Regions from separate parts of the Arthrobacter sp. D1-29 genome, predicted to be linked through region 3. Evidence: riboswitches for the same ligand, from Rfam matches in the RefSeq annotation. Region 3 holds a riboswitch; each other region holds the start of a gene.
What was found. A riboswitch is a leader RNA that binds a small molecule or an ion and turns the genes downstream of it on or off. The one in region 3 is predicted to bind cyclic di-AMP.
Positions count from the first base shown of each region.

Region 1: it holds a riboswitch for cyclic di-AMP, as region 3 does, so the genes downstream of both, M1E17_RS13810 (LysM peptidoglycan-binding domain-containing protein) here and M1E17_RS04675 (C40 family peptidase) in region 3, are expected to answer to the same signal.
Region 2: it holds a riboswitch for cyclic di-AMP, as region 3 does, so the genes downstream of both, M1E17_RS04095 (aggregation-promoting factor C-terminal-like domain-containing protein) here and M1E17_RS04675 (C40 family peptidase) in region 3, are expected to answer to the same signal.

Region 1 covers NZ_CP096383.1:3,059,564-3,064,265, forward strand. The annotation lists gene M1E17_RS13795 (TraR/DksA family transcriptional regulator) at 1-307, opposite strand, end outside; gene M1E17_RS13800 (cupin domain-containing protein) at 469-855, shown strand; gene M1E17_RS13805 (aggregation-promoting factor C-terminal-like domain-containing protein) at 910-2,199, opposite strand; cyclic di-AMP (ydaO/yuaA leader) riboswitch at 2,504-2,706, shown strand; gene M1E17_RS13810 (LysM peptidoglycan-binding domain-containing protein) at 2,710-3,534, shown strand; gene M1E17_RS13815 (dienelactone hydrolase family protein) at 3,991-4,702, opposite strand, start outside.
Region 2 covers NZ_CP096383.1:853,714-858,415, reverse strand. The annotation lists gene M1E17_RS04110 (response regulator transcription factor) at 1-428, shown strand, start outside; gene M1E17_RS04105 (hypothetical protein) at 425-592, opposite strand; gene M1E17_RS04100 (sensor histidine kinase) at 573-1,988, shown strand; cyclic di-AMP (ydaO/yuaA leader) riboswitch at 2,110-2,267, shown strand; gene M1E17_RS04095 (aggregation-promoting factor C-terminal-like domain-containing protein) at 2,273-3,019, shown strand; gene M1E17_RS04090 (YdeI/OmpD-associated family protein) at 3,100-3,543, shown strand; gene M1E17_RS04085 (HAD-IA family hydrolase) at 3,524-4,204, opposite strand; gene upp (uracil phosphoribosyltransferase) at 4,247-4,702, opposite strand, start outside.
Region 3 covers NZ_CP096383.1:986,630-991,331, reverse strand. The annotation lists gene mobA (molybdenum cofactor guanylyltransferase) at 1-149, opposite strand, end outside; gene M1E17_RS04685 (HNH endonuclease) at 195-695, opposite strand; gene M1E17_RS04680 (NlpC/P60 family protein) at 931-1,677, opposite strand; gene M1E17_RS04675 (C40 family peptidase) at 1,844-2,509, opposite strand; cyclic di-AMP (ydaO/yuaA leader) riboswitch at 2,580-2,741, opposite strand; gene M1E17_RS04670 (M23 family metallopeptidase) at 2,885-3,706, opposite strand; cyclic di-AMP (ydaO/yuaA leader) riboswitch at 3,717-3,926, opposite strand; gene M1E17_RS04665 (metal-dependent transcriptional regulator) at 4,104-4,702, opposite strand, start outside.

The DNA.
Region 1 (4,702 bases), 2.1 Mb from region 3:
GGGCCTCCAGCCGGCCCTCTGCTATCGGTTCTCCACAGACGGCACATGTTCCGTAACTGCCCTGGGCAATCCTTTCCAGGGCAGCTTCGATCTCGGCCAGCCCGGCGCTGCTCTGCTTCAGCAGCGCCGAGGCCTGGGAAAGTTCAAACGCGATGGTTGCCCCTTCGGGGTCATGTTCGTCATCCACGTTGGAGTCCTGCCGGGCTGCGTTGGCCGAAGTGATATCCGCGCGGAGGGCCGGAAGCAGCGCCAGCTTGCGCTCCCGCTCCTCCTCCAGCAGGATCCGAAACCGTTCAAAATCCACCATGGGAAAAAGCCTAGCGCGCTTGTTTCAGGCGCGTTTTTCGGGCTCAGGAGTTTAAATTTGCCGGACAGGAAAGTGCTCCATTAATTAGCTATCGACAACCGGATAAAAGGCGGAGCAAGCTAGCAGCGTAAGCGCCGAAAATAAGTTGAAAGGGGAATGCCATGCCTGCCAATGTGGTCACGCAACTGGAAGTCAAATCCCACAATTCACCCGACGAAAAGAGGCGTCCGGACAAGACAGAAGTGGATGTTGTGACGGTCGGAGACTACACGCTGGGGCGGTTCACGTTCCCGCCGGGCTGGCGATGGTCTGAGTGCATCAAGCCCGTTGTTCACACGGAATCCTGCCAGAACAGCCATGTGGGTTTCTGCGTTTCCGGGGACCTTGTGGTCGAAACCACGGACGGCAACCGCATCAACATCAGTGCCGGTGATTCATACACCATTCCACCCGGCCACGATTCCTGGGTTGAAGGCGACCAGGACTTTGTTGCAGTTGAATTTATGAGCGCCGCCGAATTCGCCAAGGCACCCGTGGACTCCGCCTAGCGGCCGCTTTAACCGACGGGACGATCCAGCCAACGCTCAGTACCAGCCAACGGATCAGTACCAGTTGTAAGCCACCGAGTGGTTCCAGGCGCCGCACGGTGAACCATAACGGTCAGCAATATACTTCAGCCCCCACTCCACCTGCGTCCTGTAACTCGTGAGCCAGTCGCTCCCGGCAGTTGCATACTTTCCGGGCGGCAACGCCTGGGCAATGCCATAGGCACCTGAATACGGGTTGGTAGCCGTTGTCAGCCAGTTGGATTCCTTCGTCCACAGCCGCTCCAGGCACTGAAACTGATCCTGGCCCCAGCCATAGGCCCCCAGCCTTGAGGAGGCATAGCTCTTGGCTCCGGCCGGATCGTTAACGGCGCCGCCCGGAACGGAAGGCACGACGACGGGCGGCGGGGCCGGTGTTTGGCTTGGCGGCGGCGCCGGGGCCGGGGCGGCAGGCGCGGGAGCCGCTGGACCGGCAGGAGGGGGTCCGGGATTAGCAGGACGCTGGGCGGCAGCGCGGGCTGCGGCTTTCGCCGTATCCTCAGCCTGGCGGCGCGCCTGCTCCTCCGCCGCGGCACGCTTTGCCGCCTGGGCTGCCTCATAGGCGGCAAGCGCTGCCTGGCCCTGGCGGTATTCGCCTTCCACCGCCGCCGTTGTTCCTTTGAGGGAGGCCAACTGCGCCGTCAGTTCCTGGCTGTTCTGTTGCTGTTCAGCAATTTGCACGGTCATGGCCTGCTGGGCTGCCTGCGCCGCCGCCAGCTTGACCTTTGCCCCGTCCGCCAACCGTTCACGCTCGGCTTTGGCTGTCTGCTGCTGCTCGGACAGCGCACGGGAGGACTTCTCTGCGGCTGCTGCTTTGTTCACAAGGGCTGCCGTCTTATCACCCACGATCTGAACGATGTTCAGGCCGTGGATGCTGTTGGTCTGCAGCGCGTCCAGGGCCACGAAGAAGCCCATGTTGGTTCCGCCGGTCTTGTAGGACTGTACGGCCAGGGCTCCGATTTCCTTCTTGTACTGGCCGAGTTCTGAGTTTGCCTGATCGGTTTGTGTCGTCAGGACATCCATTCGTGACGTGGCTGCCGAAAGCGCAGCCTCGGCTACAGCGTAATCCGCCGCTGAGGTGACGGCGGCAGCACCCAGAGCCTCTGCCTGGCTCTGCAAGCCGCCCAGCAGGTCGCCAATCCTGGAGATCTCGGCGGCCTTGCCGGCTTCGCTCTGCTTGGCATTCTGCACGTCCTGCCAGGAGGGATATCCGTCCGGCGGAACGTGGTTGTCGGCATGGGCAGGCAGCAGTGAAAGTGAGCTCACCAGGGCAAATGCCAGCACGCCGGCAACAGCGCGGCGCTTCACCTTTCTACCAAACCGGGACATAGTTCGTCAGCCTACCGGGCAATCGAGTGTGCGGAACGTCATAACTTCAACATCTTTACGAAGGTGTGACGTGGCCGGGCCTTTGTTGTACGGCCACGCAGCATTCCTGTGAAGGACCGCGAAGAGGATCCTCCGCCTCTACGTTGGTCACTGTTGCGACAAGCAGTCGGTAACGGTTAAGCCAAGCCAACGCGCCGAAGAGTTACTACTTGTTACCGTAACGTGACAATACCCCGGAGCAGAAGGTAACCTCTTTCGGTGCCCCGGTTTCAGCCGGGACATTCCCATCAGTATGCCGAACCCTGCCGCTGACCGGGATCCAGTCGCTTTCCAACTGGCAGGGACGGGGGAACCACGCTTCCGCGGCCTTCTCAGAAAAGGCCTTGGGGTTAAGTCGTTAATGCTCCGTCCCGCACGGGCGTTTACGGCCGGGTGTCTCCGACCCGAACCCGACAGCTCACCTCGCAGGCATGGGAGAGGCGAATCACCGTGTCAAAAAACTCCACCACCGCCCGTCATCGCGCGACCCCCAGCCGATCAATTGCACTCGAAGGCTTGTCAGCCACTGCCAAGTCAAATGCCATGAACATTGGAAGGTCCGGCCTGGTAGTTGCTGCCGCGTCTGGCCTCCTGTTCGGCATCGGGGCACCTGCCCAGGCCGGAACCCACGCACCAGATAACTCAGGCACTGCCAATGCTCAGGTCCAAGCACAGGCCGCAGCACCGGCCCCTGCGGCTGCGGCCCCGGCAGCAGCTGCAGCCAAGGTCCACACAGTCGTTTCCGGCGACACCCTTGGTGCAATTTCCGCCCGTTACGGAGTAAGCCTTAACTCGGTCTTCTCGGCTAACGGCATGTCCATGGCAACCATCATCTACCCGGGCAACCAGATCAAGATCCCCGGCGCCGGAACGGCTGCGCCCGCACCGGCACCTGCCCCGGCACCCGCCCCCGCCGTCCGCGTTGCGGCAGCTTCGGCACCGGCACCCGCTCCCCTGGCTGCTTCCGGCTCCAAGGGCGCTGCCATCCTGGCTTCCGCCTACTCCCAACTGGGTGTGACCCAGGACTGCACCGCCATGGTGGAGAAGGCACTGCGCTCCGTTGGCAAGAGTGTGGGCGACCTGGCCCCGGGTCAGTTCTTCCAGTACGGCAGCGTTGTGGGCACCCCCGCACCGGGTGACCTGGTCATCACTGCGGGCCACGTAGGTGTCTTCGCCGGCAACGGCCAGGTCGTCAGTGGTGGCGTGGACGGTTACAAGACCGAGGTCCACTCCCTCAGCTGGCTCTCCGGCGCTTCGTTCGTCCGAGTCGCGTAATCCTGCCAGGCAAGGCGGCGGGCGGGATATCTTCCCGCCCGCCGTTTTTGTCTAACCACGTACTGCCACCGAAGCCTAAAATAGATGCACCGGTTCATCGCTGCATTGTCGCAGCGGCGGCACAGTGGAAGGCAAGCGGTTATCGTGATCAGGAATCCGTTTGGGCATCACCAAAAGACCGAGGAAAACCCCGGGAACCAGAAGCACGGGCACCGCTCCTGGCTTCAGCGGGAGGACGCGGGTGTGAGCCATGGGCCGAGCAGCCTGTTTTTCATATCCCACGACACTCCCTTGCCGCCGGCACTGACGTGCATCCAGGGGCATGAGGTCCGGGAAGGGGAATCAACCTGCGACCACGGACACCCTGTCGGATGACGGCCCACTGACCGGCCGATATGCGGGCACGCGTCCAAGCCCGCTCCCCCCTTTTGTCTGGCCACATTGGCCCGGCACGCGTCAGACGTGCTGGCGGAACCAAGCCAGTGTGTCGTTCCAGGCCGCCGAAGCCTGCGCCTGGTCGTAGCGGTTCCCCGTATCGTTGTGGAACGCATGGTCGACGCCCGGATAGACGGTTAGCTGGTGGCGGATGTTATGGGATTCCAGGGCGTCCCTCAGAGCCGGCATGGCACCGGTGATCCTTTGATCACGTTCGGCGTACACACCAAAGACCGCAGCCCTGATCGCGGACACCCTGTCCAGATCAGGAGCAGGTCCATAAAAGGCTGCGGTGGCCTTCAGCCCTTGCAACTCCGTCGCCCCCTGCCAGGTGATCCCGCCACCAAAGCAATAACCGTTCATGGCGATCCGCCCAGGGTCCACGAAGTCCTGGGACTGCAGGTAGCTGAAAGCCGACGCGAAGTCTGCCACATGCCGTTGGGCGCCGGCCCGCGTCAGCGCGCCGGGAACCGCATCCGCGTTCAGGCTCGCAGTCCCTCCCTCCCGGCTTAGGAGGTCCGGGGCCAAGGCGGCATAGCCCTCCCGCGCAAAACGGCGCGCCACGTCCTGGATATGCGGCACCAGCCCGCGGTTTTCATGGCAGATAAGCACTGCCGGTCCGGCTTCACCCGACTCCGGCCGGGCAAGATAGGCACTGATTTCGGCACCGCCGGAGGAGAACCGTACAGTCGCCGTGGTTAATCCCGGTGCTCCCTCCGGAACAGACAGCGGG
Region 2 (4,702 bases), 130 kb from region 3:
TCCAGGACCGGATCCTAGGTCTGGCTGCAGGCGGGGATGACTACGTCACCAAACCCTTCAGCATGGAAGAAGTCCTGCTCAGGCTGCACCGGCTGGTGCAGCGCTCCGGGGTTGCGGCGATGGACACTGCCGAACTAGTGGTGGGCGACCTCGTCCTGAACGTGGACACCCGCGAGGTGACCCGGGCCGGGGACGAACTACACCTCACGGCCACACAATTCGAGCTTCTGCGTTACCTCATGGAAAACCCCAAGCGCGTCATCAGCAAGGCCCAGATCCTTGACAGGGTTTGGGACTACGACTTCGGCGGGCAGGCCAACATCGTGGAGCTCTACATCTCCTACCTCCGCAAGAAGGTGGATGCCGTGCACCCGCCCATGATCCACACCGTGCGCGGGGCCGGCTATGTGATCAAGCCGGCGGACTAGGCGGTGGCCTTGTCCTCGTCCTCGCCCTTGTCCCCCTCCTCCCCCTCGTCCCCCTCCTCCTTGCCGGCCGCGGCGCCCAAGGACGAGCGCAACTGGCTGAGGCCCGGCACGTGGCACCTGCGCACGCGGCTGGTTGCGCTGGCCATGGCGCTTCTGATTGCCATCTGTGGCGCCGTGGGGCTGTTCACCTACGCGTCCATGGATTCATTCCTCACACGCCAGCTCGATGACCAGCTCAGCCAGGCGGCGGAACGCTCCAACGCTCCCGGCAGGCCGCCGCTGGGCGGGTTCAATGGCGGGCGTGATCCCCTTGACGCCCGGGGACAGAGCGTTGGCACTCTCAATGCCCGCATCCTCGGCGGGCAGGTCAACAGTGCCGGCTTCCTCGCCTCAGACACCACGCGCGCACCACTCACCACCCGAGACAAAGAGATCCTGCTGGATCTGGCACGCAACGGCAATCCGGTGGACCGGACGTTGTCCAACGGCAACTACAGGCTGTTGGCTGAGGAAACCTCGTACGGGGACGTGCTGGTCACGGGACTCCCCCTTGCCAGTAAGGAAAGCACCATGTCCTCACTGGTGTGGACCTTTGTCTTTGTCTCCCTGGGCGGCCTGGTCCTGATCGGACTGGCGGGAACCGTGCTGATCCGGCGCACGATGCAACCGCTGGAACAGCTGTCCGAGGTTGCCACCCGCGTTTCCCGGCTTCCCCTCGACGCCGGCGAGGTAGCCCTCGCGGTGCGGGTGCCGCCGTCGAACGCCAATCCCCGGACTGAAGTGGGCAGCGTGGGGCACGCCCTCAACCTCATGCTGGACAACGTAGCCCGGGCACTGGAGGCCAGGCAGCAGAGCGAGACCAAAGTGCGGCAGTTCGTCGCCGATGCCTCACATGAACTCCGCACCCCGCTGACTGCCATCCGCGGCTACACCGAACTGATGCGGATGACCGAGGATTTCACTCCGGACGGCCAGAAGTCGCTGGCCCGGGTCCAGAGCCAGTCGGAACGGATGACCACCCTGGTGGAGGACCTGCTCCTGCTCGCCAGGCTGGACGAAGGCCAGCCCCTGAAGCTCGCCGAAGTTGACCTCACGCAGCTGGTCATCGAGACCGTCAGCGACGAGAAGGTCATCGCCCCCACCCACAACTGGCGCCTGGAACTCCCCGACGAGCCGGTGCTGGTCAACGGCGACGCGCCGAAGCTTCGCCAGGTGCTGGTGAACCTGCTTTCCAATGCCCGCAAGCACACGGCCCCCGGCACCACTGTTATCACCGGGGTCACGACGTCGCCGGAGGGCAGCGCGGTGGTAACCGTAACGGACGACGGCGGCGGCATCCCGCCGGAGTTCCTGGACCAGGTTTTCTCCCGCTTCGCCCGCGCAGACGCTTCCCGGGCGGGCAAGGCACCTGGATCAGGTCCCCGGGCCTCGGAAGGAACCAGCGGCCTGGGCCTGGCGATAGTCCAGTCCATCGTGGAGGCGCACGGCGGCACGGTAACGGTAAGGTCACAGCCCGGCTTCACCGAGTTCGCTTTGCGACTGCCCATCATTGCCCGTTAAGCGCAAGCCAACACACCGCCGTCGTGATCTCTGTTACCTAAATGTGACTTAAGCGGCAGTCTCCTGTACCGTCGATGGGGTGCGGTTCCCGTTCGGGCCGTATATTCCGGATGACGCCAAGCTCTGCCGCTTCCCGGATTCTTCTTGACCAGGCAGAGGCGGGGGACCCACAGTCCCGGGCAGTGAATGCCCTTGGGGTTAAGCCAGCACGTGATTTTCCGTGTGGCCGGATGCCCTCATCCGAACCCGACAGCTAACTCCGCAGGTGTGAGAGGCGATCCATCATGTCTGAATTCAAGGTAGAACCACGCCCTAAAACCGGGCAGTCCGAATCCCACGGCCGTCACAAGCTCCGCCTGACGGTGGCAGCCTGGCCCGCCGCCACCATGTCCAGGCTGGCAAAAATACCCTCCCTCGGCAAGCGCACAGCCGTTCTTGTCACCGCCGGTGCATTGCTGGTGGGAGTCGGCGCCGCCGGCCAGGCGTCCGAATCCATCACCCGGGTGTCGGCCGTCGAGTCACAGTCCTCCCCCGCAGCCCCCGCCGACTCCGATTTGAGCGTCGAGAAGACCGAGGTCCAGGCGCCGCCCGCTCCCGCTCCGGCCGAGGTTGCTCCGCCGGCACCCGAGCCGGCACCAGCGCCTGCTCCCGAGCCCGCACCGGCACCCGCCCCGGCACCAGCACCCGCCCCGGCCCCGGAGCCTGCTCCGGTTGTCGCCGTCAATGATCCCGCGGGAGCCCAGGCCTACGCTGCCAGCCAGCTGGGATCCTATGGCTGGGCCCCTGACCAGATGCAGTGCCTCAAGACGCTCTGGACCAAGGAGTCCGACTGGACCACCACGGCGATGAACCCGAGCAGCGGCGCGTACGGCATCGTCCAGTCACTGCCCGCCGAGAAAATGGCCACCGCCGGTGCGGACTACCTCACCAACTACCGCACGCAGATCAACTGGGGCCTGAACTACATCCAGGAGCGCTACCAGTCACCGTGTGGTGCCCTGAACTTCCACCTGTCGAATAACTGGTACTAGGCAACCTGCGGGTTTTGGCCCGCGGCTCACGACAAGTGCGCCTCTGTTGACCGGCAAAGCCGGGGCGGGATACTGGGACCATGAAATTCACCACCACCATCCTGGGCAGCGGCAACAAGGCGGGCATTGAGGTTCCGGAGGAAGTTGTCTCCGCGCTGGGAGCCGGCAGGAAGCCGCCGGTGGTGGTGACCATCAACGGCCAAAGCTACCGCAGCAGCATCGCCGTCATGGGCGGGCAGAACATGGTTGGGGTGAGCACAGCCAACCGGGAACTCACCGGCGTTTCGGCAGGCGACACCGTTGATGTGGACGTTGAGCTGGATACGCAGCCCCGCGTCATTGAGGTTCCGGACGATCTTGCCGCCGCCCTCGCTGCCGAGCCTGACGCACAGGCGTTCTATGCCACGCTGAACTACAGCACCCAGCGGCGGTACGTTGAGCCGCTGGCCGAAGCGAAGACCGCGGAAACCAGGGCCCGCCGGATCGCCAAGGTGGTGTCCGACCTCAAAGCCGGAAAGAAATGACCCTCGCGCCCGCTGAATCTGTTTCCACCGCAACCGAAACGTCGCTGTAGTCGGAAATGTGCAGCACGCCGTCCGGCAGCAAACCGGTATTCGGACCCACCGCCACCGTGCGGATACCGGCAGCCAGCCCGGCAGCAATACCGGCAGGCGCATCCTCGAACACCAGCGCGTGCGCCGGTTCCACCCTCAGGAGTCCCGCTGCCTGCAGGTAGCCCTCAGGATGCGGCTTGCCCCTGGTTACCAGCTCGGCCGTAACGGCGGTGGCGGGCATGGCCAGGCCGGCAGCCTCCATGCGGATGTCCGCCAGGATACGGTCGGCAGAGGTCACCAGCGCAACGGCGTCGCCCGGGAGGGTCCGCAGCAGCTCGGCGGCTCCGGGCAAAGCGACAATGCCTGCGGTGCGGACACGTTCGGCAGCGCCGAGTTCGGCGGTGAGGGCCACGACGTCCGCCCCTGCCGGGGCGAAGCGCCGCACCGTGTCGCCTGCCTGGACGCCGTGGGAGGTTCGCAGGATCTCGGCAAAGTCCAGCCCGTAGCGGGCGGCGAACTCACTCCACACCTGTTCCACAATGGCGGTCGAATCCACCAATGTCCCGTCCATATCAAACAGCACGGCGCGGCAGGTGAGGGTGCGGGTATCGGCAGGCGTGGGAAGGCTCATGCCTCAATCCTGCCCTACCTGCGCGCGGCGGCCAGCCGAAAGCTAGCCGGCGATGCCGTACAGCCGGTCCCCCGCGTCTCCGAGGCCCGGGACGATGTAGGACTTCTCGTTCAGCTTTTCGTCTATGGAAGCCAGGACAATGGTCACGTTGGCGTCGGAAAGTTCCTCTTCCAGCTTCGCCAGGCCTTCCGGGGCGGCGAGGAGGCAGATGCAGGTGACGTCCGAGGCGCCGCGCTTGAACAGGAACTTGATGGCCTCGCGCAGGGTTCCGCCTGTGGCCAGCATGGGATCAAGCACAAAGATCTGCCGGTCCGTGAGATTCTCCGGGAGCCGCTCGGCGTAAGTGATGATGTCCAGGGTTTCCTCGTCCCTGGCCATGCCCAGGAATCCCACTTCAGCCGTGGGAACCAGTTTGGTCATGCCCTCCAGCATGCCCAGGCCGGCGCGGAGGATGGGGACCACCAGCGGCGTCGGCTTGGTAAACGCGGTGCCCACCGC
Region 3 (4,702 bases):
ACTACGCCGGCAGCGCCCCGGGCAGCGTCAAGGGACCGCTGAAGGAGTGTGGTGCCGTGGTACGTCATCCATTGTTTAGGCCGGCCGCCCAGCCGGGAGGAGCGTCCGCCGGCAAGAATCACGGCGTCAAATTCCAAGTCTGGATCCACAACGCAAGCCTAGCGCTCTAACAACAGGCATCACGCAACGTGATATCAGGCCGCGCGTTCCGGCAGCAGGAAAGGGTCCCAGGCCGGGGTAGGCTTCTCCAGCTCCTTGATCTGCCAGATGGTGCCGTGTGGGGGCTCCGGCGTAAACCTCAGCTTCCAGCCCATTTCCGCCGGGGTGTGGTCCCCTTTGAGGTTGTTGCAGCGAAGGCAGGCAGCTACCAGGTTTTCCCAAGAATCGGCGCCTCCGCGCGATTTGGGGTGAACATGGTCAATGGTGTGGGCTGCCTTGCCGCAGTAGGCGCAGCGGTGTCCGTCACGGCGCAAGACACCGCGGCGGCTGACCGCGGTGTTCTGGTTGTATCGGGGGCGGATGTAGCGGTTCAGGAGGATCACGGACGGGCGGCCCAATATCTCCTGCGGCCCCACCACGGGATCCTCGCCTTCCGCTACCACGCTTGCCTTACCCGTGAGCACAAGCACCAGTGCCCGGCGGAAGGTGATCACCGCCAGCGGTTCATATCCAGCATTCAGAACGAGAGTGCGCATGCACTTACCTCTTCACGGCCGCACCCGTCAGGGGCACGAGGGCCGGCTGCCCCCGGCATATCCGGGCTATGGATCGACACCACAAGAGTAAACAAAGAACCCCCTGATCAGCTAATCCCGGGATGATCGTGGTTTGTGTCGGGGTGGCCCCGGGTCCTGAATGGAGCGTCCGCGCCAACAACGCAAAGGACCCCTGCCACCAGGCAGGGGTCCTTCGAAGAGCTGGGGCTCCGTCTTAGGGGATGCGGATGAAGACGGGGCCGGAACCAACGTTGGCGCTGAACACAACGGTCTGGTTGCCGTTGTAGCCACCGTGCACGGCCTGGCCGTTGCCGGCGTAAACAGCCACGTGGGCAACGCCCGCGCCGCCGTCGGCGTAGTAGATCAGGTCGCCGGGCTGGGCCTCGGCAGCACTGACGGTGCGGCCCAGGGAGAGGTAACCGGCGGGCCAGTCGTGGAAGTTGATGCCTACCGCTGCAAGCGAGTTGGTCACCAGCATGGTGCAGTCCTGGTTGACGCCCAGCTGCGCATAAGCGGCAGACAGGATGGCCTGGCCCTTGCTGCTTGCGGCTACGGGACCGGCCGGAACGGCAGCGGCAACCTTGACAGAAGCCACGGGCTTGGCGGCGGGAGCTTCCTGAACCTCAACCACGGGCTCAGGTGCCTCGACGACGGGAGCCGGTGTGGTGGTAACCGCGGGCTTTTCGTAGGAGATGGAGATGGTGGAAGCAGCCGAAATAGTTGCCGGAGCTGCAGCTTCTACACCGAGAGCGGAAGTGGAAGCAGATTCACGCTGAACGTTGGTGTCAGCAGCGTTGGCCGCGATACCACTGGTCAGGACAAGGCCGGAGGCAGCAGCGATGACTGCGGCCTGTCGGCCCACGCCGCCGGCGTTGTCGCCGACAGCCTTGGCAATGACAGCCAGCGAGTTGGTCTTGACAACCTCGGCGCGGTGCCGTGCAACAGTTGCACGTGTAGTCATTATTTCTCTCTTTCGTTTTCCTCAGGACCACATGGGCAACCGAAGGGCTTTGGACGCGCCGGCATCTTGGGGGTACGCCGGCACGCCCCGAACGGGGATTTAGCGAAAAGTGTTTCCGGGGAGGAAGCGTTCTTCCGGAACCCATGGGACGGTTCCGGAGGCGGAACTAGCTCAGGGTGTAGAAGGATCCGCCACCCGTGGAGGCGACAGAGTGCAGCAGCGTTCCCTGTGAGGGGTTCAAGGCGCTGATCATCATGCCGTTGCCAACGTAGATGCCTACGTGGGCGCCGCCATTCTGCATGACAAGGTCACCGGGAGACGGTGTGGAGGTGGGCTTCATTGCGGTCCACGCGTTGACTCGCGGAATGCTGATGCCTGCCTGGGCGTAAACCCACTGGGTGAAGCCGGAGCAGTCCCAGCCGTTGGGAGTTGTGCCGCCCCAGACGTAGGGGCTGCCGATTCCGGTGTAGGCAATGGCCGCCAGACCCGACGCCGCAGCAGAGGAGACGGTGTCCGTCAGCTTTGAGGCGGTGGTCGCCGTGGCTCCGGATGCCCGGGTGGCAGTCTCGGTGGACTGCGGCCGCACGGTTTCGACCTTCGGAGCAGCCGTGGTCTTGACCACGGGACGCTCGAAGGACACCGTGGCGGTGGGTGCAGCCGTAACTGCAAGTGCAGCTTGTGCGGAACCCGACTCGGTGGAGGCGGAGATGCCGGCGGTGGTGTCCGCGGCGTTGGCCGGAAGTCCAATGCTCAGGATCAGGCCTGAAGCGGCTGCGATGACAGCAGCCTGGCGACCTACGGTCCCGGCATTTGCACTAACAGCCTTGGACACGGAGTCCAATGGGTTGGTACGAACCGTTTGCGCACGGTGGCGCGCAGAATTATGGCGTGAAGACACGAAGGTAGCCTCTCCCAATGCCTGCGAGGTGAGCTGTCGGATTCGGATGGGAGTCACCCGGCCGCGCTGCTTCCTGGGAAGCTTTGCGACTTAACCCCAAGGCCTTCATAAATCGAAGACCAAAATTGGTTCCCCCGCCCCTGCCAGACGATGTCATGCGAACGGACCTTGAGCGGTGGCAGAGCTAGGCAATCCACTCAAGAGCGTCAACTTCGGAAAAGTTGACGCGCTTTAGACGTTACAACAGTTTAGAGCGAATGTCACATTCAGGTCACGGCATGTCACAGCGATTTGAGAGTTTTCCATCACTTAGAGCCAGCCTGTGGGATCTACGACTTCTCCATTGACCTGCACCTCAAAGTGAAGGTGGCATCCAGTGGAAGCCCCAGTGGTGCCGCTGAGCGCCACCACCTCGCCCCTGCTGACCGTTTGGCCAACCTTGACGTTGAAGGATGACAGGTGGTTGTACGTGGTCTCAAGGCCGTTGCCATGGTCCACCACAACACGGTTGCCGCCGCCGTAGGGATGCCAGCCGGCAAAGGTCACTGTGCCGCTCGCGGCGGCCAGGACGGACGTCCCACACTGGGCCACGTAATCCTGGCCGCGGTGGAAGTCACCGGAACCGCCGGTGATGGGACTGACGCGGTAACCGAACGGAGAGGCAGTCGACAGCGAAGCCAGCGGTGCACCCAGGCTGCCGGCGGATGCGGCGCGGGTGATCGAGCCGGCAGACTGGGCGCTCAGCAGCTGCTTGAGCTTGCCATCGGGATCGCCCTGCGTCACCACGGAGGAGCGGCTGAAGTCGATCTGCGCGCCGGCTTCTGCAGAAATTTCGGGCTGCGGTGAGACAGACGCGGCTGAAGTTGCAGTCTGGCCGACAGCAGGAGTTGCCATGACGGGACCCGTTGCGGGAACCGTGACCGTGAGGACCAGGCCGGTGGCGGCGAGGGCAATACCGGCTTTCTGCCCTACCCCGCTGGCGGCGGCAAAATCGCTGATTTGCTGGAACGGACCGCGTCGGCGGCGCGCGTCGCGTTGGGGGTCGCGTGGTCGGTTCGCGGCAAGAACCTCGGCAACCCGGGGCGCCGAAGGCGGGCCGGCGGCGCGACGGCGGCCCCTGGAATTTTGCATGGTCAAGAACGGTTCCTCTCTGGGTAGCCTGCGAAGTTAGCTGTCGGATTCGGGTCAGAGAGTTCAAAGACCCGGTCCGCCGTAAGCAAGCTTCGGCACAGAGATATCCCGTGGGATCCTTCGCTGGAAGAGGCTTGCCGCTGACGGACTTCACCCCAAGGCAGCCTTTCGACTGCCGGTTGTGGTTCCTCCGCCTCTGCCAGTTAAGTGACTCGTGCACCTGATCCGCTGGCAGAGCTCGGCTCCAGATCAGGTAACGCTTTAGTATCAACGCTTGGGGATCAACTATAGGCGATTAAAGCCCATGTAACAATTCCGTTATCTTTTATGTGCCCGCTCACAACAAGGCAACGGGGCCCCGCCGCGGGCCCCGATTTTGTCCCTCGATTGGGCTAAATCAGTCGACAGAAACGAAGACGTGGGCCGCTACTTCGGGCGGCAACTCCAACGCACCCTCAATCCCAGGAACACGGACTGAAATGTACTCCCCCACACGCTCAAGGGAGACGGATGCACCTGGGCGAATCCCGCCTTCGTCGAGTTGAACCAGCAACTCCGGCTCCACCTGGATTGGCTCGGCCAGGCGGCTGACCGTCACCTGGGAGCCCTGGCCATAGCCCTTCATCGCGTCCAGGAGATTAATCACACCGTCGGTGATCCCGGTAGGCTCGGCGCCACCAAGGGCTGCCAGCCCAGGGATGGGGTTGCCATAAGGGGATTCGGTGGGGTGGTCCAGCATTTCATAGATGCGCCGCTCTACCCGTTCGCTCATCACGTGTTCCCAGCGGCAGGCCTCGTCATGGACATAGGCCCAGTCCAGGCCAATCACGTCAGCAAGGAGCCGTTCCGCCAGCCGGTGCTTGCGCATGACTTCGATAGCGCGTTTGCGGCCGATGGCCGTTAGTTCCAAGTGTCGGTCTCCGGAGACCACTACCAGGCCGTCCCGCTCCATTCGCCCAATGGTCTGGGACACCGTGGGGCCGGAGTGGCGCAGCC